Regions from separate parts of the Streptomyces sp. NPDC048270 genome, predicted to be linked through region 2. Evidence: predicted binding sites of a transcription regulator. Region 2 holds the regulator's gene; the other holds the start of a gene.
The links. Region 2 encodes HrcA, which represses chaperone genes, less so after heat shock. Its sites were predicted from a motif close to TTNGCACTCNGNNNNNCNGAGTGCNAA; they were not measured.
Positions count from the first base shown of each region.

Region 1: groES (co-chaperone GroES) is a predicted target of HrcA. The motif match lies at 1,027-1,053, and genes of this name have one in related genera.

Region 1 covers NZ_JBEZLV010000012.1:32,073-46,833, reverse strand. The annotation lists gene AB0D66_RS13365 (hypothetical protein) at 1-342, opposite strand, end outside; gene AB0D66_RS13360 (hypothetical protein) at 392-940, opposite strand; gene groES (co-chaperone GroES) at 1,197-1,505, shown strand; gene groL (chaperonin GroEL) at 1,639-3,267, shown strand; gene AB0D66_RS13345 (ester cyclase) at 3,379-4,068, opposite strand; gene AB0D66_RS13340 (SDR family oxidoreductase) at 4,141-4,914, opposite strand; gene AB0D66_RS13335 (MOSC domain-containing protein) at 4,946-5,632, opposite strand; gene AB0D66_RS13330 (LysR family transcriptional regulator) at 5,722-6,621, shown strand; gene AB0D66_RS13325 (WhiB family transcriptional regulator) at 6,757-7,083, opposite strand; gene AB0D66_RS13320 (response regulator transcription factor) at 7,473-8,084, shown strand; gene AB0D66_RS13315 (sigma-70 family RNA polymerase sigma factor) at 8,371-9,000, shown strand; gene guaB (IMP dehydrogenase) at 9,136-10,635, shown strand; gene AB0D66_RS13305 (GuaB3 family IMP dehydrogenase-related protein) at 10,794-11,918, shown strand; gene AB0D66_RS13300 (hypothetical protein) at 11,995-12,471, opposite strand; gene AB0D66_RS13295 (nucleotide sugar dehydrogenase) at 12,588-13,817, opposite strand; gene AB0D66_RS13290 (glycerol-3-phosphate dehydrogenase/oxidase) at 14,072-14,761, shown strand, end outside.
Region 2 covers NZ_JBEZLV010000027.1:50,705-65,465, forward strand. The annotation lists gene AB0D66_RS23465 (long-chain fatty acid--CoA ligase) at 1-370, shown strand, start outside; gene hemW (radical SAM family heme chaperone HemW) at 427-1,659, shown strand; gene AB0D66_RS23475 (DUF3097 domain-containing protein) at 1,691-2,491, opposite strand; gene AB0D66_RS23480 (MBL fold metallo-hydrolase) at 2,526-3,245, opposite strand; gene hrcA (heat-inducible transcriptional repressor HrcA) at 3,396-4,412, shown strand; gene dnaJ (molecular chaperone DnaJ) at 4,413-5,552, shown strand; gene AB0D66_RS23495 (nitronate monooxygenase) at 5,699-6,790, shown strand; gene AB0D66_RS23500 (16S rRNA (uracil(1498)-N(3))-methyltransferase) at 6,787-7,530, shown strand; gene AB0D66_RS23505 (histidine triad nucleotide-binding protein) at 7,713-8,072, shown strand; gene AB0D66_RS23510 (ribonuclease Z) at 8,076-8,987, shown strand; gene AB0D66_RS23515 (DUF4291 domain-containing protein) at 9,376-9,963, shown strand; gene AB0D66_RS23520 (DNA repair helicase XPB) at 10,072-11,715, shown strand; gene AB0D66_RS23525 (hypothetical protein) at 11,810-11,995, opposite strand; gene AB0D66_RS23530 (AAA family ATPase) at 12,367-14,457, shown strand; gene AB0D66_RS23535 (copper homeostasis protein CutC) at 14,644-14,761, opposite strand, start outside.

The DNA.
Region 1 (14,761 bases), on a different contig from region 2:
CGCCCGGAGCGAGGTGATCGCCATCATCAGCAGCGTCCCGGCGATCAGGGCGCAGACCGCACCGTGCAGGACCGCCGAGAACCACACGTGCCGCCGGGCGAAACCGAAGGCGGCCGCCGCGCTCACGCAGCACATCGCGCCGAGGAACACGTACACCTCGACGGTGAGCGGAATCCCCAGCCAGTGGGAGCCCTCGGGCACGAAGGGTGTGATCAGGCCGAACTCCCCGAGGCCGGCCCACAGGACGCCGCCGACCAGGACCACGGCCGCCACCGTGCCGGTGAGGAGGGCCAGCGCGATGTCCGCCGTCCAGTGGACGGGCCGCCGCGACGGTGTCGTCATGCCGCACGGTACCGCGCCGGGACGGGGCCGGGCGCCCCGGTACGGGTATTCACCGCGTGCTCCGCGCCTGCCCGGCCGAGGCCCCTGCCCCGGTCACCCTCTCCGGGTCGGGCACCCCCTCGGGGCCGGGCACCCGCTCCGGGCCGGCCGCCCCCGACGCCCGCTCCCGTCTGCGCGCCACCGCGTCCCGGGAGGCCGCGCCGACGGCCCACACCGGAAAGGCGAGCGAGAGCACCCCCACCGCCCCGGGCCCCAGCCAGACGAGGACGCCGGGCTGCACGGCCGTGCCGGAGGACGGGCCGAGGGCGAAGGCGGCCCGCGGTCCGTCCGGCAGGGTGTCGAAGCTGGTGTCGACCTCGACCCGGGGGATCGTGAACGATCCGTCCCCGGCCGTGAACGACCCCTCGCACATCCAGTGTTCGTCCCCGTCCGAGTCCAGTTCCTCGGTGCACCGCGTGGCGTGGAAGGCGCCCTCGACCCCGGCCGCCTGGGCCGCCAGCCGCGGTACGGCGCCCGAGAGCATGTAGATGCCGGCCGCGAGGCCGACGGCCATCGGGACGAGGTGCCGCGGGCGCACGCCGGAGTTTGTCCTGGTCATGACCGGAGAGTAATGAGATCGAACGCCCGTGCGCCGGGGTTTTGGCGCTTCGAGGGCTCGCGACGCGCAACGCCCACGGTCGAGAATTGGCACTCCGCTTGACCGAGTGCTAATCGCCGGAATAGTGTCGCACCTGGCACTCGCCACCGGTGAGTGCCAACACAGCGACAGGCAGGTCCGGCACCCGCGACGACGGATCGACCTGGTCGCCACCTCAGACAGTTAACCCCGGATCTCCGAAGGGGGAGGTCGGATCGTGACGACCGCCAGCTCCAAGGTTGCCATCAAGCCGCTCGAGGACCGCATTGTGGTCCAGCCGCTCGACGCCGAGCAGACCACGGCCTCCGGCCTGGTCATCCCGGACACCGCGAAGGAGAAGCCCCAGGAGGGCGTTGTCCTCGCCGTGGGCCCGGGTCGCTTCGAGGACGGCCAGCGTCTCCCGCTGGACGTCACCGTCGGCGACATCGTGCTGTACAGCAAGTACGGCGGCACCGAAGTGAAGTACAGCGGCGAGGAGTACCTCGTCCTCTCGGCTCGCGACGTGCTCGCGATCGTCGAGAAGTAATTCGCTTCTAGTTTTGATTTGAGCTGCGCCCCTGGTCACCCTGCTGATGCCGGGCGGCGAGGGGCGTAGTTCGTTCCAGGCGGTGGCGGTCGCGGTGAGCGGCCGATCGCAACGAGAGGACTGAACCGCTCCCATGCCGAAGATTCTGAAGTTCGACGAGGACGCCCGTCGCGCCCTCGAGCGCGGCGTCAACAAGCTTGCCGACACGGTCAAGGTGACGATCGGCCCCAAGGGCCGCAACGTCGTCATCGACAAGAAGTTCGGCGCCCCCACCATCACCAACGACGGCGTCACCATCGCGCGCGAGGTCGAGCTGGACGACCCGTACGAGAACCTGGGCGCGCAGCTCGTGAAGGAGGTGGCGACCAAGACCAACGACATCGCGGGTGACGGCACCACCACCGCCACCGTGCTGGCCCAGGCGCTGGTCCGCGAGGGTCTGCGCAACGTCGCCGCGGGCGCGTCCCCGGCCGCCCTGAAGAAGGGCATCGACGCCGCGGTCAAGGCCGTGTCCGAGGACCTCCTCGCGACCGCCCGCCCGATCGAGGACAAGTCCGACATCGCCGCCGTGGCCGCGCTCTCCGCGCAGGACCAGCAGGTCGGCGAGCTCATCGCCGAGGCGATGGACAAGGTCGGCAAGGACGGTGTCATCACCGTCGAGGAGTCCAACGCCTTCGGCCTGGAGCTCGAGTTCACCGAGGGCATGGCCTTCGACAAGGGCTACCTCTCGCCGTACATGGTCTCCGACCAGGAGCGTATGGAGGCCGTCCTCGACGACCCGTACATCCTGATCAACCAGGGCAAGATCTCCTCCATCCAGGACCTCCTGCCGCTGCTCGAGAAGGTCATCCAGGCCGGCGCCTCGAAGCCGCTGCTGATCATCGCCGAGGACGTCGAGGGCGAGGCGCTCTCCACCCTCGTCGTCAACAAGATCCGCGGCACCTTCAACGCGGTCGCCGTCAAGGCCCCGGGCTTCGGTGACCGCCGCAAGGCGATGCTGCAGGACATGGCCACCCTCACCGGTGCCACCGTCATCGCCGAGGAGGTCGGCCTCAAGCTCGACCAGGCCGGTCTGGACGTACTGGGTTCCGCCCGCCGCGTCACCATCTCCAAGGACGACACGACCATCGTCGACGGTGGCGGCAGCCACGAGGAAGTCGTCGGTCGTGTCAACCAGATCAAGGCCGAGATCGAGTCCACGGACTCCGACTGGGACCGCGAGAAGCTGCAGGAGCGCCTGGCGAAGCTCGCCGGCGGCGTCTGCGTCATCAAGGTCGGCGCCGCCACCGAGGTGGAGCTCAAGGAGAAGAAGCACCGCCTCGAGGACGCCATCTCGGCGACCCGCGCCGCGGTCGAGGAGGGCATCGTCTCCGGCGGTGGCTCCGCGCTCGTCCACGCCGTCAAGGTCCTCGAGGGCAACCTCGGCCTGACCGGCGACGAGGCCACCGGTGTCGCGGTCGTGCGCCGCGCCGCCGTCGAGCCGCTGCGCTGGATCGCCGAGAACGCCGGCCTCGAGGGCTACGTCATCACCTCGAAGGTCGCCGAGCTCGAGAAGGGCCAGGGCTTCAACGCCGCCACCGGCGAGTACGGCGACCTGGTCAAGGCCGGCGTCATCGACCCGGTGAAGGTCACCCGCTCCGCGCTGGAGAACGCCGCTTCCATCGCCTCCCTGCTGCTCACGACCGAGACCCTGGTCGTCGAGAAGCCGGCCGAGGAAGAGGCCGACGCCGGTCACGGCCACGGTCACGGCCACAGCCACTGATCGCGCACCGCGCTTGGAAGGCCCCGTTCCGCACCTGCGGAACGGGGCCTTCCCGTGTCTGGGGGGCCGCTCGGCCCCGTAGGCGGGCCGCGCGGCCCGTGCGTGCGGGTCCTACATGGCGCCCAGTTGGCGCATCAGGCCCATGGCGTCCAGGTGCCACCAGCCCTCCGCGATCATCCCGTCCTCGCAGCGGAACGTCGTGGAGCCGGTCATGGTGCACTTCTTGCCGGTCGGCGCGATGCCCTGGAACTCGCCCTTGTGGGTTCCGGTCCAGCTCCACACCGTGGTGACGTAGTCGCCCTCGGCCAGCTGCACGTCCGTGGTGAATTCGAAGTCGAAGGCCTTGCGCCAGGCCGTGACGTCCTCGCGCATGACGTCCCGCCCGGTGGTGGTCCCGTCCTTCATGGTGTCGTGGTCGATGTACCGGGGCGCGAGCATCTCGTCGACGAGGTCGAGGTTTCCCTGCATGATGCACTCGTCGAACAGCCGGTTCACCACGTGCTTGTTGATGTGCTCGTCGCGGACCACGTCCAGGTTGGTGAAGGTCGGCATCCCCTCGCACAGGGCCATCATCTCCTGGAACATCGTGTCCGTCTCCGGGAGGTGAGAGTTCTTCATGGCCTCTTCGTACGAGGGGAATTCGACCACGTCCACGTAGTGGTTCTCGTTCTCGCGGTCCTTGCCCACGATGCTGTGGGTCACCGTGCGCTTGCCCTGGCTCTGCGAGACGTACCGGTCGAGCAGCTGGTTGAGGTCGTCCTGCCGACTGGTCTTGTAATCGATTATCTGTACGAATGTCATGGCGTCTCCCGGGCTGGTTGGGACACGTCCATTTTAGGTAGATTTCACCCATTCGGCGGGTTTACCGGCGAGTTACTGGGGCCCGTACTTGCGGCCCGTACGGGAGGACACCCCGCCCAGCAGCCCGCGCGGCGTCAGCTTCACCACGCCCATCAGCGCCTTGTACCGCGGATCGGGAACCGACACCGTCTTGCCCCGGGCCAGGTCCGCCAGGGCCGCGGCCACCAGCTTGTCGGCGTCGAGCCACATCCAGCCGGGGATGTTGTCGGTGCCCATGCCGGCGCGCTGGTGGAACTCCGTCCGTACGAAGCCGGGGCACAGGGCCATCAGCCGCACGCCCGACCCCGACAGGTCCCGCGCCGCGCCCTGGGTGAACTGCACGACCCAGGCCTTGCTCGCCCCGTAGGTGCCGCGCGGTACGAACGCCGCCACCGAGGCCACGTTGATCACGCCGCCGCGGCCGCGCTCGCGCATCGAGGAGGTGGCCGCCGAGGTCAGCCGCAGCACCGCCTCGATGTGCACCTTGAGCATCGTCAGCTCGTCGGCCATGGAGACCTCGAGGTAGCGGCCCTTGTTGCCGAAGCCCGCGTTGTTGACCAGCAGGTCCACCGGGTGGGTGCGGTCGCCGAGGCGGCGCTCGACCGCGGCGATGCCCTCCTCGGTGGAGAGGTCGGCGGCCAGCACCTCGGCCTCGATGCCGTGCCGGTCGTGCAGTTCGGTGGCCTGCTCGCCCAGCCGCTTGGTGTCACGCGCCACCAGCACCAGGTTGTGGCCCTGGGCGGCGAGCCGCCGGGCGAAGGCGGCGCCGATGCCCGCCGTGGATCCCGTAATCAACGCAGTCGTCATAGGCGCAACCTAGCCGCCCCCGGTGACGGCGTTACCTCGACCCGTCCCCGGCCCCGTACTTCGCCACGTACTGGCGAACCTGCTCATGGGCCTCGGGCTCCATCGCCGTGCCCGCCGCCAGCGTGCGCGGCAGCAGGGCGCGCTCAGTGGTGAAGGCGCGGAACCACAGCTGCACCGTCACGTCGTGGTCCGGGCGGTGGACGACCTCGATGGCGTCGCCCGGGGAGACCGAGCCCTCCTCGATCACCCGCAGGTACGCGCCCGGCCGTGCCTGCGCGGTGAACCGCTTGACCCAGGCGCGCTCGCCGAGGACCCCCTGGAAGGTCCGGCACGGGATGCGGGCCGAGGCCACTTCGAGGACCAGGTCCGCGCCCACCCGCCAGCGGTCGCCGAGCCGCGCGGTGTTGAGGTCGATGCCCGAGGTGGTGAAGTTCTCGCCGAACGTCCCGGCGGGCAGTTCGCGGCCGAGCTCCGCCTCCCACAGGTCGAGGTCCTCGCGCGCGTACGCGTAGACGGCCTGGTGGTCGCCGCCGTGGTAGCGGCGGTTGCAGACGGCGTCGCCCTCGAGGCCGCTGCCCAGGCCGGTGGCCTTGGGGCCGGGGGCGACGACGCGGACCGGCCCGGGGACCGGGAGCTTGCCGTGGCCGGTCAGCCCGCTCTCGGCTTCGGTGTAGTCGACGGCCGTGGCGCGGCCGAGGTTCACGGAGATCAGATGCATGGGGCCCATGAAAGCAAAACCAGCCGAGTGGCCCCAAAGCGGCGACGGGATATTCGCGCGCCAGTCAAAGCTGGGCTTATGCTCGAGGAGTGATCGAGGCACGTCATCTCCGAGTTCTGCGCGCTGTCGCCGGGACCGGGTCCTTCTCCGCCGCCGCCCGCGAGCTCGGCTGCACCCAGCCGGCCGTGTCCCAGCAGATGAAGGCGCTGGAGCAGTCGGCCGGCACCCCCCTGCTCATCCGGACCGGCCGCGAGATGCGGCTGACCCAGGCCGGCGAGGCCCTGGTCCGGCATGCCGCGGGGATCCTGGCCGGGCTGACCGCCGCCGAGGAGGAGGTCGCGGCCATCGCCGGGCTGCGCGCGGGCCGGGTACGGCTGGTGTCCTTCCCCAGCGGCAGCTCCACCCTGGTGCCGACGGCCCTCGCGGCGATGCGCGCCGAGCACCCGGGGACCCGCATCTCCCTGGTCGAGGCCGAGCCGCCGCGCTCGGTGGAGATGCTGCGCGAGGGGGACTGCGACCTGGCGCTGGCCTTCCGCTACGGCGGGGCGGCCGGATCCGCGGCGGAGTGGGAGGACCTGGTGGTGCGCCCGCTGCTGACGGACCGGCTCGTCGGGCTGGTCCCCGAGGGCCACCGGCTGGCCGGGGCGGAGCGGGTGGGCATGGCGGAGCTGGCCGACGAGCCGTGGATCGCGGGCTGTCCGCGCTGCCGCCGCCATCTGGTGGAGGTGTGCGAGGGCGCGGGCTTCACCCCGAGGATCGACTTCGCGACCGACGACTACCCGGCGGTCGTCGGCCTGGTGGGGGCGGGGCTGGGCGTCGCGGTGCTGCCGGAGCTCGCGGTGGAGTCCGTACGGGCCAAGGGCGTCAGCACGGTCGCGGTGGAGCCGGCCGTGGAGCGGGAGGTCGTGGCGCTGACCCTGCCGGACCTCGCCCGGGTGCCGGCCGTGGCCGCGACACTCGCCCAGCTGGAGCGGGCCGCCACGCGCTGACCGTACGCCTGTGGCGGTACGTACGGCCGAACGCGTGACGTTTCGCTCCGGACCGCGACACGCCCGGCGGTCGCGGCGGACCGAGGAACCCGCACGGATTCGCAGGAACGTTCCTTCGGGCGTTTGTTCTCCGGTTCAGTGGGGCGTGATCGGTCCGATCGCGCTGGACGCGGGGATCAGGCGATGGCGCGCGCGGCCCATCAGCTCCTCCCGCTCGTCCTCCGTCAGCCCTCCCCACACTCCGTAGGGCTCGCGGACGGCGAGCGCGTGCGCGGCACATTCCGCGCGGACCGGGCATCGCATGCAGACCTCTTTAGCCGAGGCCTCGCGCGCGCTCCTGGCCGCGCCCCGCTCGCCTTCCGGGTGGAAGAAGAGGGAGCTGTCGACCCCACGGCAGGCAGCCAGCAGCTGCCAGTCCCAGAGGTCGGCGTTCGGTCCGGGGAGGCGGGAGAAATCTGCCATTGGTAGTCCTCTTGGTGCCGGTACTGAGGCGGATACGGTCGATGTCTCCAAGGGTCTCCACACCTACTGTCGGAGTAGATGTAAATATGACTCATTGGGAATCTAGCCTCAGACATGTGCCAAACGGAAGGAAAGCCGCCAAATAGGGCATAGCTCCAGATGGAGGACAGTTGCCTTGTGGCGTCCGAGTCGTGTTCGCTTCCTCACGTAGAGTGCCGAAGGTGTCCGTCCGACCCGTAACTCTTTCGAGTGACCATCGTTGAGAGTGCGAAGGCGGTTGAACCAATAAGTTCTCGGACAGGTGTCCGGGGGCATCGACCGCACAGGTGACGATACGTACCAGCCTGGAGGCTCAAGGTGACGCGCATCAGCAGCTGCGGAGGGCGGTCATGACATCCGTCCTCGTCTGCGACGACTCCCCGCTTGCCCGAGAGGCGCTCCGTCGCGCGGTTGCCACCGTGCCCGGCGTCGAGCGTGTGACGACGGCTGCCAACGGCGAGGAAGTCCTCCGCCGCTGGGGTGCCGACCGCTCCGACCTGATTCTGATGGATGTCCGGATGCCCGGGCTCGGCGGTGTGGAGACGGTCCGCCGCCTGCTCTCGGCCGACCCGGGCGCCCGCATCATCATGCTGACGGTCGCCGAGGACCTGGACGGCGTGGCCCTCGCGGTCGCCGCCGGCGCCCGCGGGTACCTGCACAAGGACGCCTCGCGCGCCGAGCTGCGGGCCACGGTCACCCAGGCCCTCGCCGACCCGACCTGGCGACTGGCCCCGCGCCGGCTCCGCTCGGCCGAGATGGGCGCCGCGCCCACGCTCACCGCGCGCGAGATCCAGGTGCTGGAGGGCATGAGCCACGGCCGGTCCAACGCGGAGATCGGGCGCGAGCTCTTCCTCTCCGAGGACACGGTCAAGACGCACGCCCGCAGGCTGTTCAAGAAGCTCGGCGCCTCGGACCGCGCGCACGCGGTCGCGCTCGGCTTCCGCTGGGGCCTGGTCCGCTGACCCACGGGCCACGGCCCGGTCCCACGACCGTGAGCCCCGTCGTACCCGGTGCGCACCCGGGGATTGGCGGGGCACAATCCGGGGGACGTGTCGCTTCGTGCGCGATGCCGCATCCTTGAGGGTGTGCCGCATTCTTGGAAATGTGGGGTCCCCGTCCCGGGGATCATTCGGCGAGCGGGAGGGGAGGGTGCAGACCATGAGTTCCGGCGCACCCGCTCATAACGCTTCGATGCACGAAACCGGCCGTGGTGCCACGGAACCTCCGGCGTCAAGGCACCATGGATTGATGCGCGACGACGAGGCCCTGGGGTCACCCGCGGCCACAGGCCCGACCGGCGCCGCCAAGGGCGGCAGTGCCGGGGCCGTCAGCGCGCTCGTACGCCGGGCGGTGGAGGGCGACGAGCAGGCCACGCACGACCTGCTCGCCTTCGTTCACCCGCTCGCGATCCGCTACTGCCGCACCCGGCTCTCGCGGCTCCCGGGTGATGCCCGCCACTTCGTGGAGGACCTGGCGCAGGAGGTCTGCGTCGCCGTCCTGATGGCGCTGCCGCGCTACCGGGACACCGGGCGGCCCTTCGAGGCCTTCGTCTTCGCCATCGCCGCGCACAAGGTCGCCGACCTGCAACGGGCCGCCATGCGGCACCCGGGCAGCACGGCCGTGCCCTCCGACGAGATGCCGGAGCGGCCCGACGACTCGCTCGGCCCGGAGGAGCGGGCGCTGCTCAGCAGCGACGCGGCCTGGGCCAAGAAGCTCCTGGCCAATCTGCCGGAGAACCAGCGCGAGCTCCTCGTCCTGCGGGTGGCCGTCGGGCTGACCGCCGAGGAGACCGGGCAGATGCTCGGCATGTCGCCGGGAGCGGTGCGGGTCGCCCAGCACCGTGCCCTCAGTCGGCTGCGCGCGCTCGCCGAGCAGTAGGAACCGCGGTCGGCGTCCGGCCCTCCATCGTAGGAACCAACGAAACTTCCGATCGGTCTGGCTCGTGGAATGAGACGCTGCGGGATCCCGTTAGCATGGACATCCGCGCTGAGCAAGACCATTTGGGAAGGTGTCATGACTACCGACGGAGTGCCCGACAAATTCGCCACGCTCGGACTGACCTATGACGACGTGCTGCTGCTGCCGGGCGCGTCGGACATGGCCCCGGACGAGATCGACACCTCTTCCCTCATCTCGCGCAACGTCCGGGTGAACGTCCCCCTGCTGTCCGCCGCCATGGACAAGGTCACCGAGGCCCGCATGGCCATCGCGATGGCCCGCCAGGGCGGCGTCGGCGTACTGCACCGCAACCTCTCCATCGCCGACCAGGCGAACCAGGTCGACCTGGTCAAGCGCTCCGAGTCCGGCATGGTCACCGACCCGATCACGGTGCACCCGGACGCGACGCTGCGCGAGGCCGACGAGCTGTGCGCGAAGTTCCGCATCTCCGGCGTCCCGGTCACCGACCCGGCGGGCAAGCTGCTCGGCATCGTCACCAACCGCGACATGGCCTTCGAGTCGGACCGCAGCCGCCAGGTGCGCGAGGTCATGACCCCGATGCCGCTGGTCACGGGCAAGGTCGGCATCTCCGGCGTCGACGCCATGGAGCTGCTGCGCCGCCACAAGATCGAGAAGCTTCCGCTGGTCGACGAGGCGGGCATCCTCAAGGGCCTCATCACGGTCAAGGACTTCGTCAAGGCCGAGAAGTACCCGAACGCCGCCAAGGACAAGGACGGCCGGCTGCTGGTCGGCGCGGCCGTCGGCGTCGCCGGTGACGCGTACGACCGCGCCCAGGCGCTGATCGAGGCGGGCGCCGACTTCATCGTCGTCGACACCGCCCACGGCCACTCCCGGCTGGTCGGCGACATGGTCGCCAAGATCAAGTCGAACTCCTCCGTGGACGTCATCGGCGGCAACGTCGCCACCCGCGACGGCGCGCAGGCGCTGATCGACGCCGGCTGCGACGGCATCAAGGTCGGCGTCGGCCCCGGCTCCATCTGCACCACCCGCGTCGTCGCCGGCATCGGCGTCCCGCAGGTCACCGCGATCTACGAGGCCGCCCTCGCCGCCAAGGCCGCGGGCGTCCCGGTCATCGGCGACGGCGGCCTGCAGTACTCCGGCGACATCGCGAAGGCCCTGGTCGCGGGCGCCGACACGGTGATGCTCGGCTCGCTGCTCGCGGGCTGCGAGGAGTCCCCGGGCGAGCTGCTCTTCATCAACGGCAAGCAGTTCAAGTCCTACCGCGGCATGGGCTCGCTCGGCGCGATGCAGTCGCGCGGCGACCAGCGCTCCTTCTCCAAGGACCGCTACTTCCAGGAGGGCGTGGGCGGCGACGACAAGCTCATCCCCGAGGGCATCGAGGGCCAGGTGCCCTACCGCGGCCCGCTCTCCGCGGTCGTGCACCAGCTCGTCGGCGGCCTGCGCCAGTCGATGTTCTACGTCGGCGGCCGCACGGTTCCCGAGCTGCAGGACCGGGGCCGCTTCGTGCGGATCACCTCGGCGGGCCTCAAGGAGAGCCACCCGCACGACATCCAGATGACGGTCGAAGCACCGAACTACTCCCGCAAGGGCTGACCGGTGTGAGGTGAGGGGGCGGGCCCGTCAGGGGCCCGCCCCCTTCGCCGTTCTCCGGGCGGAGCGGGCATTCGGCGTCCGTACAGCGGTCACCGGAACGCGGGCCCCCGGCGTTCGGGGATACTGGACGGGCAGACCCAGAGGAAAGGCCACCACACGTGACTGAGATCGAGATCGGGCGCGGCAAGCGCGGCCGCAGGGCGTACGCGTTCGACGACATCGCCATCGTCCCGAGCCGGCGGACCCGGGACCCGAAGGAGGTCTCGATCGCCTGGCAGATCGACGCGTACCGCTTCGAGCTCCCCTTCCTGGCCGCCCCCATGGACTCGGTCGTCTCCCCGCAGACCGCGATCCGCATCGGCGAGCTCGGCGGCCTCGGCGTGCTGAACCTCGAAGGCCTGTGGACCCGGTACGAGGACCCGCAGCCGCTGCTCGACGAGATCACGGAGCTCGACGAGGACGCCGCCACGCGCCGTCTCCAGGAGATCTACTCCGCCCCGATCCAGGCGGACCTGATCCGCCGGCGCATCAAGGAGGTGCGCGACTCGGGCGTCGTCACCGCCGCCGCGCTCTCCCCGCAGCGCACCGCCGAGTTCTCCAAGGCCGTCGTGGACGCCGGCGTGGACATCTTCGTGATCCGCGGCACCACGGTGTCCGCGGAGCACGTCTCGGGCGCCGCCGAGCCGCTGAACCTCAAGCAGTTCATCTACGAGCTCGACGTCCCGGTCATCGTGGGCGGCTGCGCCACCTACACCGCGGCCCTGCACCTGATGCGCACCGGCGCCGCGGGTGTCCTGGTCGGCTTCGGCGGCGGCGCCGCGCACACCACGCGCAACGTACTCGGCATCCAGGTCCCGATGGCGACCGCCGTCGCGGACGTGGCCGCGGCCCGCCGCGACTACATGGACGAGTCCGGCGGCCGCTACGTGCACGTCATCGCCGACGGCGGCGTGGGCTGGTCGGGCGACATCCCGAAGGCCGTCGCCTGCGGCGCCGACGCCGTGATGATGGGTTCCCCGCTGGCCCGCGCGACGGACGCGCCGGGCAAGGGCAACCACTGGGGCATGGAGGCCGTCCACGAGGACGTGCCGCGCGGCAAGAAGGTCGACCTGGGCACGGTCGGCACCACGGAGGAGATCCTCACCGGCCCGTCGCACACCCCGGACGGCTCGATGAACATCTTCGGCGCGCTGCGCCGCTCGATGGCCACCACCGGCTACAGCGAGCTCAAGGAGTTCCAGCGGGTCGAGGTCACCGTCGCGGACTCGCAGCACAGCCGCTGACGGTTCCCGTACGTACGCCGGAGGGCCGGCACCCCGCTCGGGGTGCCGGCCCTCCGGCGTACGCGGTGGTGCGGGGTCAGTCGCTGACCTTCTTGGCCGAGCCGAAGGCGACGAAGCCGCCGATCGCGAGGAAGAGGAAGGACATCGCGTCCATGCTCTCCTTCCAGACGTCGTTCAGGCCGCCGACGCCCGCCTGGCTGAGGACCTCGCCCACGCCGACCTGGCCGTAGTCGGCCAGCACGAGCGCGATGAAGAAGAGCTGGCCGAGGTAGACGGCGCCGAGCGAGAGGACGGCGGCGACCACGGGCAGGACCGGGTTGCGTCCGCCGATCTTGCCGGCGGCGAGGCCGACGAGGAGGCCGACGCCGGCCGCGGCGTAGCCGATCTCCCGGTCGATGGCGTTCATGATGCCGCCGTAGGCGCCGGCCGCGACCAGGGCCGCCACGACGGCGGCGACGATGCCGAGACCGAGGTTGCCGGTGCGGGCCGGGGCCGGGGCGGCCGGGGCCTCGGTGAAGGAGTCGGGCGCCGGCGGCTGGAAGTTCTGGCTCATCGGGAAATCCCCCCCAGGGATTCGGGCATGCGAACGCCCGGAGGGCGTAAGTGCGAGATAAGTGACGCCGCAGGCTAGCAGGCCGCACCGACATCCGTGAGGGGGAATTTCCGGGGTCAGAGCCGGTGGGCGGCACCCACCGGGCTGGCCCCCCGGGTGTCCAGGAGCAACTGGGCCTTCACCGCGAGTCCTTGCAGGTCGTAGGTGCGGTGGTGCTGGAGGAGGATCGTCAGGTCCGCGTTCGCGGCGGCCTCGTACAGGGACTCTGCGCGCGGGACCGGCTGGTCCCTGACCCGCCAGCCCGTGATGAACGGGTCGTGGTAGCTGACGAGCGCCCCCAGGTCGAGCAGGCGGCTGGCGATCTCGCGCGCCGGGGAGCCCTCCTGGTCGGCGAGGTCGGGCTTGTAGGTGACGCCGAGGAGCAGGACCCGGGCGCCGCGCGCGGATTTGCCGTGCTCGTTCAGCAGGGTGGCGGACCGCTGGATGACGTACTGCGGCATCCGGTTGTTGATCTCCTGGGCCAGGCCGATCATGCGCAGCGGGTGGCCCGGGGTGCGGGTGGTGTGGGGGAGGTAGTTGGGGTCGAGGGGGACTCCGTGGCCGCCGACGCCGGGGCCGGGGCGGAACGCCTGGAAGCCGTACGGCTTGGTCTCGGCGCAGCGGATGACGTCCCACAGGTCGACGCCGAGGTCGTGGCAGAGCACGGCCATCTCGTTCATGAGGGCGATGTTGACGTGCCGGTAGTTGGTCTCCAGGAGCTGTACGGTCTCGGCCTCGCGCAGGCCGCGGGCCCGGACCACCTTCTCGGTGAGGCGGGCGTAGAACGCGTGTGCGGACTCCGTGCAGGCGGGGGTGAGGCCGCCGATCACCTTGGGGGTGTTGGAGATGCCGTGCGTGCGGTTGCCCGGGTCGAGGCGGCTGGGGGAGTAGGCCAGGTGGAAGTCCCGGCCGGCCCGCAGTCCGGAGCCCGCCTCGAGGATCGGGCGCAGGTAGTCCTCGGTGACGCCCGGGTGGACGGCGGACTCGAGGATCACGGTGGTGTGCGGGCGCAGCCGGGCGGCGAGCGCGTGGCCCGCCTCGCCGATGGCGGACAGGTCCAGTGCGCGGTCGGCGCCGAGCTGGGTGGGGGCGCAGATGACGGCCGTACGGACCCGGCCGAGCTCGGCGGGGTTCGTGGTGACCCGGAAGCCGGCCGCCGACATGCGGCGGATCTCGGCGGCGGTGAGGGTGGAGTCCGTGACCGGACCGCTGTCGTAGCCGACCGTCTCGATCCCGGCGGCCACGGCCGCCTGGGCGAGGGGGAGGCCGAGATGGCCGAGTCCGATGACGGCGAGGTCTGCGGGCATGGGGTGCCGTCCCTTCCCTGACATGAGGGGGATGCGCGCGCAAGCCCTGTGGACGTGGAAGGCCCCCGGGAGCTGGCGCAATGTCAGACTAGGCGTATATATGACAGATATGTCGCATTCTGGGGTGGTGGTCGCCGTTGTGTTGTCCACAGGCGGTGGCTGATGTGGGCGGGGGCGGTCAGAATCATGAAACGGGGATGTGAGCGGGATCACCCGCACGACGCGGGGAACACCCGCACCAACGGGAGGCAGCCGTGAGGACAGCGACACTGGGACCGGCGCAGCGCGCCGAGGCCCTCGCCAGGATGGCCGAGCGGGAGCTGGACGTACTGGTGGTGGGCGCGGGCGTGGTCGGCGCCGGCACCGCGCTCGACGCGGCGACCAGAGGGCTGTCCACCGGCCTGGTGGAGGCGCGCGACTGGGCGTCCGGCACCTCCAGCAGGTCGAGCAAGCTCATCCACGGCGGCCTGCGGTATCTGGAGATGCTCGACTTCGCCCTGGTGCGGGAGGCGCTGAAGGAGCGCGGCCTGCTCCTGGAGCGCCTCGCACCGCACCTGGTGAAGCCGGTGCCGTTCCTCTACCCCTTGCAGCACAAGGGCTGGGAGCGGTGGTACGCGGGCTCGGGCGTGGCGCTGTACGACGCGATGTCCGTCTCCAGCGGGCACGGCCGGGGCCTGCCGGTGCACCGGCACCTCTCGCGCACCCGGGCGCTGCGGGTGGCCCCGGCGCTGCGCAAGGACGCGCTGGTGGGCGCGCTGCAGTACTACGACGCCCAGATGGACGACGCGCGGTACGTGGCCACGCTGGTGCGGACGGCCTCGGCGTACGGGGCGCACTGCGCCAACCGGGCGAGGGTGATCGGATTCCTGCGCGAGGGCGAACGGGTGGTCGGCGCGCGGGTCCAGGACGTCGAGGGCGGCGGGGAGTACGAGATCCGCGCGAAG
Region 2 (14,761 bases):
GTTCAAGGCGATCTGCCCGTACGTGTCGACGATCGTCGTGCACGGCGCCGACCGGAACTTCTGCTCCGCCCTGATCGCGCTCGACGAGCCGTCGATCCTGGGCTGGGCCGTCGAGAACGGGCTCGAGGGCAAGACGTACGCGCAGGTCCTGGCCGCGCCGGAGACCAACCGCCTGATCGAGACGTACGTGCAGACCCTCAACGAGGGCCTCCAGCGGTGGCAGACGGTCAAGAAGTTCCGGATCCTGCCGCGCGACCTCGACATCGAGCACGGGGACCTCACGCCCAGCCTCAAGCTGAAGCGGCCGGTCGTCGAGCGTGAGTTCAAGCACCTGATCGACGAGATGTACGAGGGCGCGCGGGAGCTGTAGCCGGGGGCGCCGCGCACGGCGTAAACGACCATGGGGCAGTGCGGGATGATGGGGTCATGCCTTCCGCACTGCCCGACGGTGAACCCATGCCCGAAGACGGCTCGCTGCCGTCGCACGCCCTGGCGGGCGCGGGGGACCGGCCGCTCGGCTTCTACCTGCACGTTCCGTACTGCGCCACGCGGTGCGGCTACTGCGACTTCAACACCTACACGGCCACCGAGCTGCGGGGTACCGGCGGCGTGCTCGCCTCCCGGGAGAACTACGCCGACACCCTGATCGACGAGGTCCGCCTCGCCCGGAAGGTGCTCGGGGACGACCCGCGGGCCGTACGGACGGTGTTCGTGGGCGGCGGCACGCCGACGCTGCTGCCCGCCGGCGACCTCGTACGGATGCTCGCGGCGATCCGGGACGAGTTCGGCCTGGCCGAGGACGCGGAGATCACCACCGAGGCCAATCCGGAGTCGGTGGACCCGCGGTACCTGGCCGAGCTGCGGGCCGGCGGCTTCAACCGGATCTCCTTCGGCATGCAGAGCGCCAAGCAGCACGTCCTGAAGGTGCTGGACCGCACCCACACCCCCGGCCGCCCGGAGGCCTGCGTCGCCGAGGCGCGCGCGGCCGGCTTCGAGCACGTCAACCTGGACCTGATCTACGGCACGCCGGGGGAGTCGGACGAGGACTGGCGGGCTTCGCTCGCCGCGGCGCTGGGCGCCGGGCCGGACCACATCTCGGCGTACGCGCTGATCGTGGAGGAGGGCACGCAGCTGGCGCGGCGGATCCGCCGCGGCGAGGTCCCGATGACGGACGACGACGTGCACGCCGACCGCTACCTGATCGCGGACGAGGTGATGGCGCAGGCCGGCTACTCCTGGTACGAGGTGTCGAACTGGGCGGCCTCGCAGGCCGGGCGCTGCCTGCACAACGAGCTGTACTGGCGCGGCGCCGACTGGTGGGGCGCGGGCCCCGGCGCGCACTCGCACGTGGGCGGGGTGCGGTGGTGGAACGTCAAGCACCCGGGGGCGTACGCCGCCGCGCTGGCGGAGGGCCGCTCTCCCGGGGCCGGGCGCGAGCTCCTGTCGCAGGAGGACCGCCGGGTCGAGCGGATCCTGCTGGAGCTGCGGCTGGTGGACGGCGTGCCGCTGTCGCTGCTCGCTGCGGCCGGGCTGGAGGCGTCCCGCCGCGCCCTGGCGGACGGCCTGCTGGAGGCGGAGCCGTACGGGGCCGGGCGGGCCGTGCTGACCCTGCGGGGGCGGCTGCTGGCCGACGCGGTGGTCCGGGACCTGGTGGACTAGGACCGGTCCCGTGCCCCGGCCACGCGCCCGGCTAGGGCGCCGTGACGTGGTCGATGAGGTGCTCCACCGAGCCCAGGAGGGTGGGCTCCAGGTCCTTGTAGGACGTCACCCGGGACAGGATGTGCTGCCAGGCGGCGCCGGTGTTGTCCGGCCAGCCCAGGGCCCGGCAGATGCCCGTCTTCCAGTCCTGGCCGCGCGGGACCACCGGCCACGCCGCGATGCCGAGGGCGGACGGTTTCACCGCCTGCCAGACGTCCACGTACGGGTGGCCCACGATCAGCACGTCCGGGGAGGTCACCGAGGCCGCGATCCGGGACTCCTTCGAGCCCGGCACGAGGTGGTCCACCAGGATCCCCAGGCGGGCGTCGGGCCCCGGGGCGAAGTCGGCGACGATGGCGGGGAGGTCGTCGATGCCCTCCAGGTACTCCACCACCACGCCCTCGATCCGCAGGTCGTCGCCCCAGACCTTCTCGACCAGCTCCGCGTCGTGGCGCCCCTCCACGTAGATCCGTCCGGCCCGCGCCACCCGCGCCCTGGCCCCCGGCACGGCGATCGAGCCCGAGGCGGTGCGCAGCGGCGCGGAAGGGGCGCGGGAGGGGCGGACCAGGGTGACCACGGCCCCGTCCAGCAGGAAGCCCCGGGGCTCCAGCGGGAACACCCGGCGCTTGCCGAAGCGGTCCTCCAGGGTCACCGTGCCGGCCTCGCAGGCCACCACCGCGCCGCAGAAGTCGCTGCCGGCCACCTCGACCACCAGATCGGGCTCCGCCGCCACCTCGGGCACGGCCTTGGGGCGCTTCCACTGCGGGGTCAGGTCGGGGGAGTACTCGCGCATCCGGCCGAGCGTAGGAGAGGCTCCGCGATCACGCCTACGACACGCCGAAACGCGCGGCCAGTGTGGCGCGTTGCGCACGCACGAAGGCCGCGGAGACCGCCGCTCCGTGACCCGGCACGTACTGCGCGTCGTCCCCGCCCAGGGCGAGCAGCCGGTCCAGGGCCGCGGGCCACTGCCGGGGCACCGCGTCCGGGCCCGCCACGGGCTCGCCCGACTCCTCGACCAGGTCCCCGCAGAAGACCGTCTCGCGCTCGCCCGGCACGAAGACCGCCAGGTCGTGGCCGGTGTGCCCGGGCCCCACATTGGCCAGCAGCACCTGCACCCCGCCCAGCTCCAGCGTCCACTCGCCCGACACCAGGTGCTTCGGCAGCACCATCAGGTCCGCCGCCTCCGCGGCCTCCTCCTCGGCCAGCCCGTGCCGCACCGCGTCCTCGCGCAGCTCCTCGCGTTCCGTGGCGAGCAGCGCGTCCAGCCCGACCGCGCCGAACACCTCGGCGCCGGCGAAGGCGGCCCCGCCCAGGACGTGGTCGAAATGTCCGTGTGTGAATGCGATATGGGTCACGTGCCGGCCCGTCAGCCGCTCCGCCTCCGCCCGCAGCTGGGCACCCTCGCGCACACACGAGCCGGGGTCGACGAGGAGGACGGAATCGTCCCCCACCACCAGTCCCACCGTGCAGTCCCACACCGGCAGTCGCCGCCGCCCGGTCCGCCCGGTCAGCCTTTCCCAGCCCGCCTCTTCCCAACGCACGTCCATGCCGCGACGCTACCCTGGCGGGCCTCCCTTGCCAGGGTCTTACTACCCGGCCGTACACTGAGCGGGGGATCTCTGGCACTCGAACGACCAGAGTGCCAACGACCGAGTTCCGACCAAGACGGCAACGGACCACAGCTGGAGGTGTGCGCGATGCTCAGCGAACGCAGACTCGAAGTGCTGCGCGCCATCGTCCAGGACTACGTCGGGACGGAGGAGCCGGTCGGCTCCAAGGCGCTCACCGAGCGGCACCGGCTCGGCGTCTCGCCCGCCACCGTGCGCAACGACATGGCCGTGCTGGAGGAGGAGGGCTACATCGCCCAGCCCCACACCAGCGCCGGCCGGATCCCCACCGACAAGGGCTACCGGCTCTTCGTCGACAAGCTGGCGGGGGTCAAACCGCTGTCGTCGCCCGAGCGCCGGGCCATCCAGAACTTCCTCGACGGCGCCGTGGACCTCGACGACGTGGTCGGCCGCACGGTGCGGCTGCTCGCGCAGCTGACCCGGCAGGTGGCCGTCGTCCAGTACCCGAGCCTGACCCGGTCGACCGTCCGGCACGTGGAGCTGCTCTCGCTCGCTCCCGCGCGCCTGATGCTCGTACTGATCACGGACACCGGGCGGGTCGAGCAGCGGCTGATCGACTGCCCGAGCCCCTTCGGGGAGACCTCGCTGGCCGACCTGCGGGCGCGGCTCAACAGCAGGGTCGTCGGGCGCCGGTTCACCGACGTCCCCCCGCTCGTCCAGGACCTCCCCGAGTCCTTCGAGGCGGAGGACCGGGGCACGGTGTCCACCGTGCTCTCGACGCTCCTCGAAACCCTGGTCGAGGAAGCCGAAGAGCGGCTGATGATCGGCGGTACCGCCAATCTCACCCGCTTCGGACATGATTTTCCCCTGACGATCAGGCCGGTGCTCGAAGCGCTGGAGGAGCAGGTCGTGCTCCTCAAGCTGCTGGGCGAGGCCAACGAGTCGGGAATGGCCGTACGGATCGGGCACGAGAACGCCTACGAGGGGCTGAACTCCACGTCGGTCGTCTCGGTCGGTTACGGTTCGGGCGGCGAAACGGTCGCCAAACTCGGCGTGGTCGGACCGACCCGCATGGACTACCCCGGAACGATGGGAGCGGTACGCGCAGTGGCACGTTACGTCGGACAGATCCTGGCGGAGTCGTAAGTGGCCACGGACTACTACGCCGTTCTCGGCGTGCGCCGCGACGCATCGCAGGACGAGATCAAGAAGGCCTTCCGGCGCCTCGCGCGTGAACTCCACCCGGATGTGAATCCGGACCCGAAGACGCAGGAGCGCTTCAAGGAGATCAACGCGGCCTACGAGGTGCTCTCGGACCCGCAGAAGAAGCAGGTCTACGACCTGGGCGGCGACCCGCTGTCCTCGTCGGGCGGCGGTGGCGGAGCGGGCGGCTTCGGAGCGGGTGGCTTCGGCAACTTCTCCGACATCATGGACGCCTTCTTCGGCCAGGCCTCGCAGCGCGGCCCGCGCTCGCGGACCCGCCGCGGCCAGGACGCGATGATCCGCCTGGACCTGGAGCTGGACGAGGCGGCCTTCGGGACCACCAAGGACATCCAGGTCGACACGGCCGTCGTCTGCACCACCTGCTCCGGCGAGGGCGCCGCCCCCGGCACCTCCGCGCAGACGTGTGACATGTGCCGCGGCCGCGGTGAGGTCTCGCAGGTCACCCGGTCCTTCCTGGGCCAGGTCATGACCTCGCGGCCCTGCCCGCAGTGCCAGGGCTTCGGCACCGTCGTCCCGACCCCGTGCCCCGAGTGCGCGGGCGACGGCCGGGTCCGGTCCCGCCGCAGCCTCACGGTCAAGATCCCGGCCGGTGTCGAGAACGGCACCCGCATCCAGCTCGCGGGCGAGGGCGAGGTCGGCCCCGGCGGCGGCCCCGCCGGCGACCTCTACGTGGAGATCCACGAGCTGCCGCACCCGACCTTCCAGCGGCGCGGGGACGACCTGCACTGCACGGTGACCATCCCGATGACGGCGGCCTCCCTGGGCACCAAGTGCCCGCTGGAGACGCTGGACGGCATGGAGGAGATCGACATCCGGCCCGGCACCCAGTCCGGCCAGTCGATCCCGCTGCACGGGCGCGGCGTCACCCACCTGCGCGGCGGCGGGCGCGGCGACCTGATCGTCCACGTCGAGGTGACCACCCCGAGCAAGCTGGACGCCCAGCAGGAGGAACTGCTGCGCCAGCTGGCGAAGCTGCGCGGCGAGGAGCGGCCGACCGGCCAGTTCGCGCCGGGCCAGCAGGGGCTGTTCAGCCGCCTGAAGGACGCCTTCAACGGCCGCTGAACGCCTGCGACCATCAACGACGAGCCCGGCCGGGGGATGCCCCCGGCCGGGCTCGGCATATGCGTTCCGGCCGCGCCGGGAAGCGGACTATGCCAGGCGAATGCCGTGATTCGGCCCCCTGAGCGGGACATGGCACGATGCAGTGCATGTCCTCGGCACCGAACGGTCTCTGCGCATACCCGATCGTGCAGGCCCCCATGGCGGGCGGCGCCTCCTGTCCCCCGCTCGCCGCCGCCGTGTGCGAGGCGGGCGGGCTGGGCTTCCTGGCCGGCGGGTACAAGACGGCCGACGGCATGTACCAGGAGATCAAGCAGCTGCGCGCCCTGACCCGGCGCCCCTTCGGGGTGAACCTCTTCATGCCGCAGACCGGCCACGTGGACCCGGCCGCCGTCGAGGCCTATCGCGGGCAGCTGGCCGGCGAGGCGAGCTGGTACGAGATCTCGCTGGCCGACGAGGACATCATCGGCACCTGCGACGACGGCTACGACGCCAAGCTCGCCATCCTCCTCGAGGACCCGGTCCCGGTCGTCTCCTTCCTCTTCGGCTGCCCCGCCCCGGCGGTGCTGGCCTCCCTGCGGGGGGCCGGTACGTACACCGTCGTCACCGCGACCTCCGTCGAGGAGGCCCGCCGCGCGCAGGAGGCCGGGGCCGACGCCGTGTGCGTCCAGGGGGTGGAGGCCGGCGGCCACCAGGGCACCCACCGGGACGACCCGCAGGCGGACGGCACGGCCTCGGTGGGCCTGCTCGCGCTCGTGGCCCAGGTGCGGGAGGCGGTCGCGCTCCCCATCATCGCGGCGGGCGGGCTGATGCGGGGCTCGCAGATCGCCGCGCTGCTCGCCGCGGGCGCGGAGGCGGCCCAGCTCGGCACGGCCTTCCTGGCCTGCCCGGAGTCGGGGGCGGACCCGCTGCACAAGAAGGCCCTGACGGACCCGCTGTTCGTCCGCACCGAGCTCACCCGGGCCTTCTCCGGGCGGCCGGCGCGGGGCCTGGTCAACCGGTTCATGCGCGAGCACGGGCCGTACGCCCCCGCCGCCTACCCGCAGATCCACCATCTGACCTCGGGGCTGCGCAAAGCGGCCGCCGCGGCCGGGGACCCGCAGGGCATGGCCCTGTGGGCGGGGCAGGGGCACCGGCTGGCGCGGGCGCTGCCCGCCGGGGAGCTGATGGAAGTGCTGACGGCCGAACTGGCCGAGGCGCAGAGCACGTTGAAGGCAATGCAGATGAGGAGTGCGTCATGACCGCCCCGGTGTTCGTGGTCGAAGAGGTCCCGGCGGGACCGGAGTTCGTCCTGGACGGCCCGGAGGGCCGGCACGCGGTGTCCGTCAAGCGGCTGAACCAGGGCGAGGCGGTGGTCCTCACGGACGGCCGGGGCCGCTGGGCCGAGGCGGTCGTGAAGGCGGCGGAGGGCAAGGACCGGCTGGTCCTGACCGTGTCCGGGGCCTTCGAGGAAGCCGAACCGGCCGTCCGGATCACCGTGGTGCAGGCGCTGCCCAAGGGGGACCGCGGCGAGGTGGCCGTGGAGACCATGACCGAGACGGGAGTGGACGCGATCGTGCCGTGGCAGGCCTCGCGGTGCATCACGCAGTGGCGCGGCGACCGGGGGGCCAAGTCCCTGGCCAAGTGGCGGGCCACCGCCCGGGAGGCGGGCAAGCAGTCCCGCCGGGTGCGCTTCCCGGAGGTGGCCGAGGCCATGTCCACCAAGCAGGTGGCGGCCCTGCTGGCCGGCGCCGACCTGGCGATGGTCCTCCACGAGGACCGCGAGACCCCCTCCGAGGCGCTGGCCGGGGCCAAGCTGCCGGAGGCCGGATCCGTCGTGCTGGTCGTCGGCCCGGAGGGCGGGGTCTCCCCGGAGGAACTGGCCGTCTTCGCCGAGGCGGGCGCCCACCCCTACCGGCTGGGCCGCTCCGTCCTGCGCACCTCCACGGCCGGCACCGCGGCCACGGCGGTCCTGCTGGCCCGTACCGGCCGCTGGGGCTGATCGCGGGGCGGCGGGGCCGGTCCGGCGGGCGGGGCTGGTCCGCGCGGACGGGCTGGTCCGGCGGGCGGCGGACCGGGCCGGCCCCGCGGTGCGGGTTCCCTCCGGGCCCGGGAGGCCGCCGAATCCCTTACGCGCTCCGGGGATACGATGCCCGGAGCGATCAACGACACGGAGGCGAAGCGATGGCCGGGGAACCGCAGGCCGACTGCCTGTTCTGCAAGATCGTCGCGGGGAACATCCCGGCGACCGTGGTCCGGGAGACCGAGACGACCTTCGCCTTCCGGGACATCAACCCGCAGGCGCCCACACACGTCCTGGTGATCCCCAAGGTGCACTACCCCGACGCGGCCTCGCTGGCCGCGGCCGAGCCCGCCGTCACCGCCGACCTCCTCGCCGAGGCCGGGCGGATCGCGCTGGACGAGAAGCTCACCGACCACGGCTACCGGATCGTCTTCAACACGGGCGCGGGCGCCGGCCAGACCGTCTTCCACGCCCACGCGCACGTCCTCGGCGGCCGCGGCCTCCAGTGGCCCCCCGGATAACCGGTGTCCGTACGCGAGTTCGTGGTGCTGGGCACCGCCAGCCAGGTGCCCACCCGCCACCGCAACCACAACGGCTACCTGCTGCGCTGGGACGGCGAGGGCATCCTCTTCGACCCGGGCGAGGGCACCCAGCGCCAGATGCTGCGTGCCGGGGTGGCCGCGCACGACATCAACCGGATCTGCGTCACCCACTTCCACGGTGACCACAGCCTCGGCCTGGCCGGGGTGATCCAGCGGATCAACCTCGACCGGGTCCCGCACCCCGTCACCGCGCACTACCCGGCCTCGGGGCAGCAGTTCTTCGACCGGCTGCGCTACGCCACGGCCTACCGCGAGACGGTGCGGCTGGCGGAGGAGCCGGTGGCCGGGGACGGGATGCGGGTGCTGGCGCGCGGGGCCTCGTACGTGCTGGAGGCCAGGCTGCTCTCGCACCCGGTGGAGTCCTTCGGCTACCGCCTCACCGAGCCGGACGGGCGCCGCATGATCCCGGAGCTGTTGGCACGGCACGGGGTCAAGGGGCCGGACGTCGGCCGCATCCAGCGCGACGGACGCCTGGGCGGGGTCAGCCTGGAGCAGGTCAGCGAGCCGAAGCCGGGGCAGCGGTTCGCGTTCGTCATGGACACCCGGCTCTGCGAGGGCGTGGACGAGCTGGCCGAGGGCTGCGACATGCTGGTGATCGAGTCGACCTTCCTCGACGAGGACGAGCCGCTGGCCACCGAGCACGGGCACCTCACGGCCGGGCAGGCGGCGCGGGTGGCGCGGGACGCGGGGGTGCGGCACCTGGTGCTGACGCACTTCTCGCAGCGCTACACGGACCCCTCGGAGTTCGAACGGCAGGCCCGTGCGGGCGGGTTCGAGGGCGAGCTGACGGTGGCGGCGGACCTGGCGCGCGTCCCGCTGCCGAAGCGCCGCTGACACCGGACCCCGCGCCTCAAGCGCCGGCGGGCCGGCGGGGCTGGATACCTGGGCCGGTGTGGCGCCGCTGCGGGGGCTCTGCCCCCGGGCCCCCGCGCCTCAAACGCCGGCGGGGCTGGAGTGGCCGGCAGATCCAGCCCCGCCGGCGTTTGAGGCGCGGGGCCCGGGGCGGAGCCCCGATCCCTGAGCCGCACCGGCACCCCCAGCCCCGCCACAATCCAGCCCCGCCGGCGCTTGAGGCGCGGGGCCCGGGGCGGAGCCCCGATCTCCTTGAGCCCCGCCGGCGCTTGAGGCGCGGGGGCCCGGGGGCCGCGCCCCCGCAACGGCGCCGCACCCGGCCCGGAAAACCGCTGGCCCCGGCCCGGCACCGCCGGACAGGCTGGCCCCCATGCACACCGCGCCCCGCACCATCCGCGCCGTCCACACCGACACCACCCTCACCGTCTACCAGGCCTACTCCCCCGCCCTCGGCCTGCCCGCGGCCCGCGACGGCCGGTTCCCGCCCGCCTGGAATCGGGAGCGGATGACGTGGATCAAGCCGTCGTTCCTGTGGATGATGTACCGCTGCGGCTGGGCCTCGAAGGCCGGCCAGGAGACCGTGCTGGCCATCGAGATCACCCGCTCCGGCTTCGACGAGGCCCTGCGCACCGCCTGCCTGTCCCACTACAAACCCGGCGTGCACACGGACCGCGCGGCCTGGCAGCGCTCGCTGCGCGCGACGTCGGCCCGGGTCCAGTGGGACCCGGAGCGCGACCTCCACCTGAACCCGCTGCCGTACCGCTCGCTCCAGCTGGGCCTGGCCGGGCCCGCCTCACGGGCCTACGCCGACGAGTGGACGGTCTCCATCCGCGACGTCACCCCGCTGGCCCGGGAGATCCGCGATCTGCTCCGCTCCGGCGAAGCGCCGGCGGCCCGCGCCCTGCTGCCCGCGGAGACCCCGTACCCGGCGGGCCCGCTGCCCCACCTGGGCGCGTAGCCGATCGGCCCCGCGCGGCCGCCCCCGCCCCGCCGGACCCGCGATACGGCACACTGGAGGTTTGGCCACCCGCGCCCGGGTGGCCACCCATGCCGGAAAGGGACGTGCGTGAACGGGCCTCTCATCGTCCAGAGCGACAAGACCCTCCTTCTCGAGGTCGACCACGAGCTCGCCGGAGCCGCACGGCGCGCCATCGCTCCCTTCGCCGAGCTGGAGCGGGCTCCCGAGCACATCCACACCTACCGGATCACCCCGCTCGGGCTGTGGAACGCCCGGGCCGCCGGGCACGACGCCGAGCAGGTCGTCGACGCCCTGGTCGAGTACTCGCGCTACCCCGTCCCGCACGCGCTGCTCGTCGACGTCGCCGAGACGATGGCCCGCTACGGCCGGCTCACCCTGTCCAAGCACCCCGTGCACGGGCTGGTCCTGACCAGCACCGACCGGCCCGTGCTGGAGGAGATCCTGCGGTCCAAGCGGATCACCCCGCTCGTCGGCGCGCGGCTCGACGCCGACACCGTGGCCGTGCACCCCTCCGAGCGCGGGCAGATCAAGCAGACCCTGCTGAAGCTGGGCTGGCCGGCCGAGGACCTCGCCGGGTACGTGGACGGCGAGGCGCACCAGATCGACCTGGCCGAGGACGGCTGGGCGCTGCGCCCGTACCAGCAGCAGGCCGTCGAGGGGTTCTGGCACGGCGGCTCCGGTGTGGTCGTGCTGCCCTGTGGCGCGGGCAAGACGCTGGTCGGCGCCGGTGCCATGGCGATGGCCAAGGCGACCACGCTGATCCTGGTCACGAACACCGTCTCGGCCCGCCAGTGGAAGCACGAGCTGGTCAAGCGGACCTCGCTGACGGAGGAGGAGATCGGCGAGTACTCCGGGACCCGCAAGGAGATCCGGCCCGTCACGATCGCCACGTACCAGGTCCTGACGACCAAGCGGAAGGGCGTCTACCCGCACCTGGAGCTGTTCGACTCCCGGGACTGGGGCCTGATCGTCTACGACGAGGTGCACCTGCTGCCCGCGCCGGTCTTCAAGTTCACCGCCGACCTCCAGGCGCGGCGGCGGCTCGGCCTGACCGCGACCCTGGTCCGCGAGGACGGGCGCGAGTCGGACGTCTTCTCGCTCATCGGGCCCAAGCGGTTCGACGCGCCGTGGAAGGAGATCGAGGCGCAGGGCTACATCGCGCCCGCCGACTGCGTCGAGGTCCGCGTGAACCTCACCGAGTCGGAGCGGCTGGCCTACGCGACCGCCGAGACGGAGGAGAAGTACCGCTTCTGCGCGACGACGGCGACCAAGCGGAAGGTCACCGAGGCGCTGGTGCGCAAGCACCAGGGCGAGCAGACGCTGGTCATCGGCCAGTACATCGACCAGCTCGACGAGCTGGGGGAGCACCTGGACGCGCCGGTCATCAAGGGCGAGACCTCCAACGCGCAGCGCGAGAAGCTCTTCGACGCCTTCCGCCAGGGCGAGATCAGCGTGCTGGTCGTGTCGAAGGTCGCGAACTTCTCGATCGACCTGCCCGAGGCGACGGTCGCGATCCAGGTGTCGGGCACCTTCGGCTCCCGCCAGGAGGAGGCCCAGCGGCTGGGCCGCGTCCTGCGGCCGAAGGCGGACGGCCACGAGGCGCGGTTCTACTCGGTGGTCGCGCGCGACACCATCGACCAGGACTTCGCGGCGCACCGCCAGCGCTTCCTCGCCGAGCAGGGCTACGCCTACCGGATCATGGACGCGGACGAGCTGCTGGCGAGCGACTGACGCAGCCACCCGCTGACCGCCGCGACCGGCGCGACCGGCGTGATCGGCCGGCGCGCTGCGCGGGGACCCGCGCGCCGGCCGGCGCGGCGCGGGGTCAGCGGCGTATGACGCCCGCGTCCTCGGCGTACTCGCCGAGGACGACGACGCTCACGGCGGCCGCGGCGAAGACCTTGGCGGCCCGCAGCATCCCGCCGAGGCCGGGGCGCGGACGGAAGTCGGAGGTGGCGGTGGCGCCGCTAGGGCGGCCGCCCTGGATCGGGGTGAAGGTTGCGGTGCTCATGGATCCATGGTGCGTTTCCGGCCCCCGCCGCGGCATCGGCCTGGGGGCGGAACCTCCGGGCCTCCGGTGTCCTCCTCCGGGCTCATGGAACCCCCTAGTGGCTCTGCCGGAAGTCTCACACCCCCGGGTATGACACCCGTTCGGGGTACCCGGCGGACGGGCCCCCGGACGTGCCCTCCGCGCGCCTTCCCCCGGCCCTTCCCCCGGCCCCTCCGGCAGGACTTCGGGCCCGTAAATCCATTCGCGCGGCCCCGCCGCGGTGACTACAATCTCCGCTCTTGCCGCCTCCCGCAGCGTCACCGGGGAGAGCCGCCCACCGGACGGCAACCGGTGGGCCATCTGAGTCCTCACCACCAGCTGGAGGCAGTCCCGTGTCCGCGCACGCCCCCGAATCCGAGCCCGCAGCCCAGCCCAGTCCCGATCCGGGCACCGGCCCCCTCGCACGCGAACGCGCGCACCTCACCGCGTCCCGCGCCGCGCTCCGCGCCATGCGCGAGGACGTCGAGGCCCTCGACATCCGCGACGTCACCGCGAACTGGGTCAACGCGATCGTCCTCCAGGCCCAGATCGACGACCGGATCAAGGCCCTGGCCGACCTCGCCCACACCCCCCTCTTCTTCGGCCGCCTGAACTACCTGCACGCGCCCGGCGCGGAGCTCGCCGAGGGCGCGGAGGGCGAGCAGTTCTACATCGGCCGCCGCCACGTCCACGACGCCGACGGCGATCCGATGGTCATCGACTGGCGCGCGCCCGTCTCCCAGCCGTTCTACCGGGCCTCCAAGACCGACCCGCAGGACATCGCGCTGCGCCGCCGGTTCGGCTACACCGGCGGCGAGCTCACGGCGTACGAGGACGAGCACCTCTCCGACCCGGCCGAGGCCGCCGCCGTCAGCAAGCTGCTCCAGCAGGAGATCGAGCGCCCGCGCGTCGGCCCCATGCGGGACATCGTCGCGACGATCCAGCCCGAGCAGGACGAGATCGTCCGCTCCGGCCTGACCGGGTCCGTGTGCGTCCAGGGCGGCCCCGGGACCGGGAAGACGGCGGTCGGCCTGCACCGGGTGGCGTACCTGCTGTACGCCCACCGCGACCGGCTGGCCCGCACGGGCACCCTCGTCATCGGGCCGAACCGCTCCTTCCTGCACTACATCGAGCAGGTCCTGCCCGCCCTGGGCGAGTTGGAGGTCAAGCAGGCCACCGTCGACGACCTCGTGGCGCGCGACGGCCTGGAGGTACGCGGCACGGACGCGGCCGAAACCGCCGTGGTCAAGGGCGACGCCCGGATGGCGCAGGTGCTGCGCCGCGCGGTCGGCGCCCACGTCGCGCGGCCCACCGAGCCGCTGATGGTGGTGCGCGGGTCGCGGCGCTGGCGGGTGCCGGCGTACGAGATCGCCGAGATGGTCGAGGAGCTGCAGGAGCGCGACATCCGCTACGGGGCGGCGCGCGAGGCCCTGCCGCAGCGGATCGCGCACGCGGTGCTCGTACGGATGGAGCAGGCGGGCGAGGCGCCGGACGACCGGGTGCAGGACGCGGTGGCGCGCAATGCCGCGGTGAAGGCGGCGGTCAAGGAGATCTGGCCCCCGGTCGAGCCGGCGAGGCTGGTGCTGCGGCTGCTGTCCGACCCGGAGTTCCTGGCGCTGCACGCGGCGGAGGTGCTGACCTCGGACGAGCAGAAGCTGCTGCTGTGGCCGAAGCCGTTCCGCAGTGTGAAGTCGGCGAAGTGGTCGGCGGCGGACCTGGTCCTGATCGACGAGGCGGCCGACCTGGTGGAGCGGACGCCTTCGCTGGGCCATGTCGTGCTCGACGAGGCGCAGGACCTCTCGCCGATGCAGTACCGGGCGGTGGGGCGGCGCTGTACGACGGGTTCGGCGACGGTGCTCGGGGATCTGGCGCAGGGCACCACGCCGTGGGCCACGCGCAGCTGGGACGAGGCGCTGGCGCACCTCGGGAAGCCGCAGGCGGTGGTGGAGGAGCTGACGGCGGGCTTCCGCGTGCCGCGCGAGGTGATCGCGTACGCCTCGCGGCTGCTGCCGTCGATCTCCCCGGGGCTGGCCCCGGTCTCCTCGGTGCGCGAGGCGCCGGGGTCGCTGCGGATCGCGGAGACGGCGGAGCTGACGGCGGCGGTGGTCGAGGCCTGCCGTGCCTCGCTCGCCCACGAGGGGTCGATCGGGCTGATCGCGGCGGACGCGCGGATCCCGGCCCTGGCGGATGCCCTGCGGGCGGCCGGGCTGGCGTATCTGGCGCCGGGCGAGGAGACGACGGCGGAGTCGCGGCTGACGCTGGTTCCGGCTTCGCTGGCCAAGGGTCTGGAGTACGACTACGTGGTCCTGGACGAGCCGGCCGCGATCGTCGACGGCGAGCCGGACGAACGGACCGGCCTGCGCCGCCTGTACGTCTGCCTCACCCGAGCAGTCTCCGGCCTGACGGCCCTCCACTCGGCCCCCCTCCCCCCGCCCCTGGCCTGACCGGCGCCCGAGGCTGGGTTCGGCTTCGGCGGGTCTGGTGCGGCGCCGCTGCGGGGGCTCCGCCCCCCGAACCCCCGCGCCTCAAACGCCGGCGAGGCTGGGTTTGCCCCCGGCCGCCGCCCGAACCCAGCCCCGCCGGCGCTTGAGGCGCGGGGTGCGGGGCGGAGCCCCGGTGGGGGCCGGGGGCTAGTCCAGGGCGTGGCGCCATTCCGCGACGGCCTCGGCCGAGACCGGGCGGCCCCACCCGGAGGGACGGGCCGCGCCGCCGATGTGGAAGGCGTCGACCCCCGCCTCGCGCAGCATC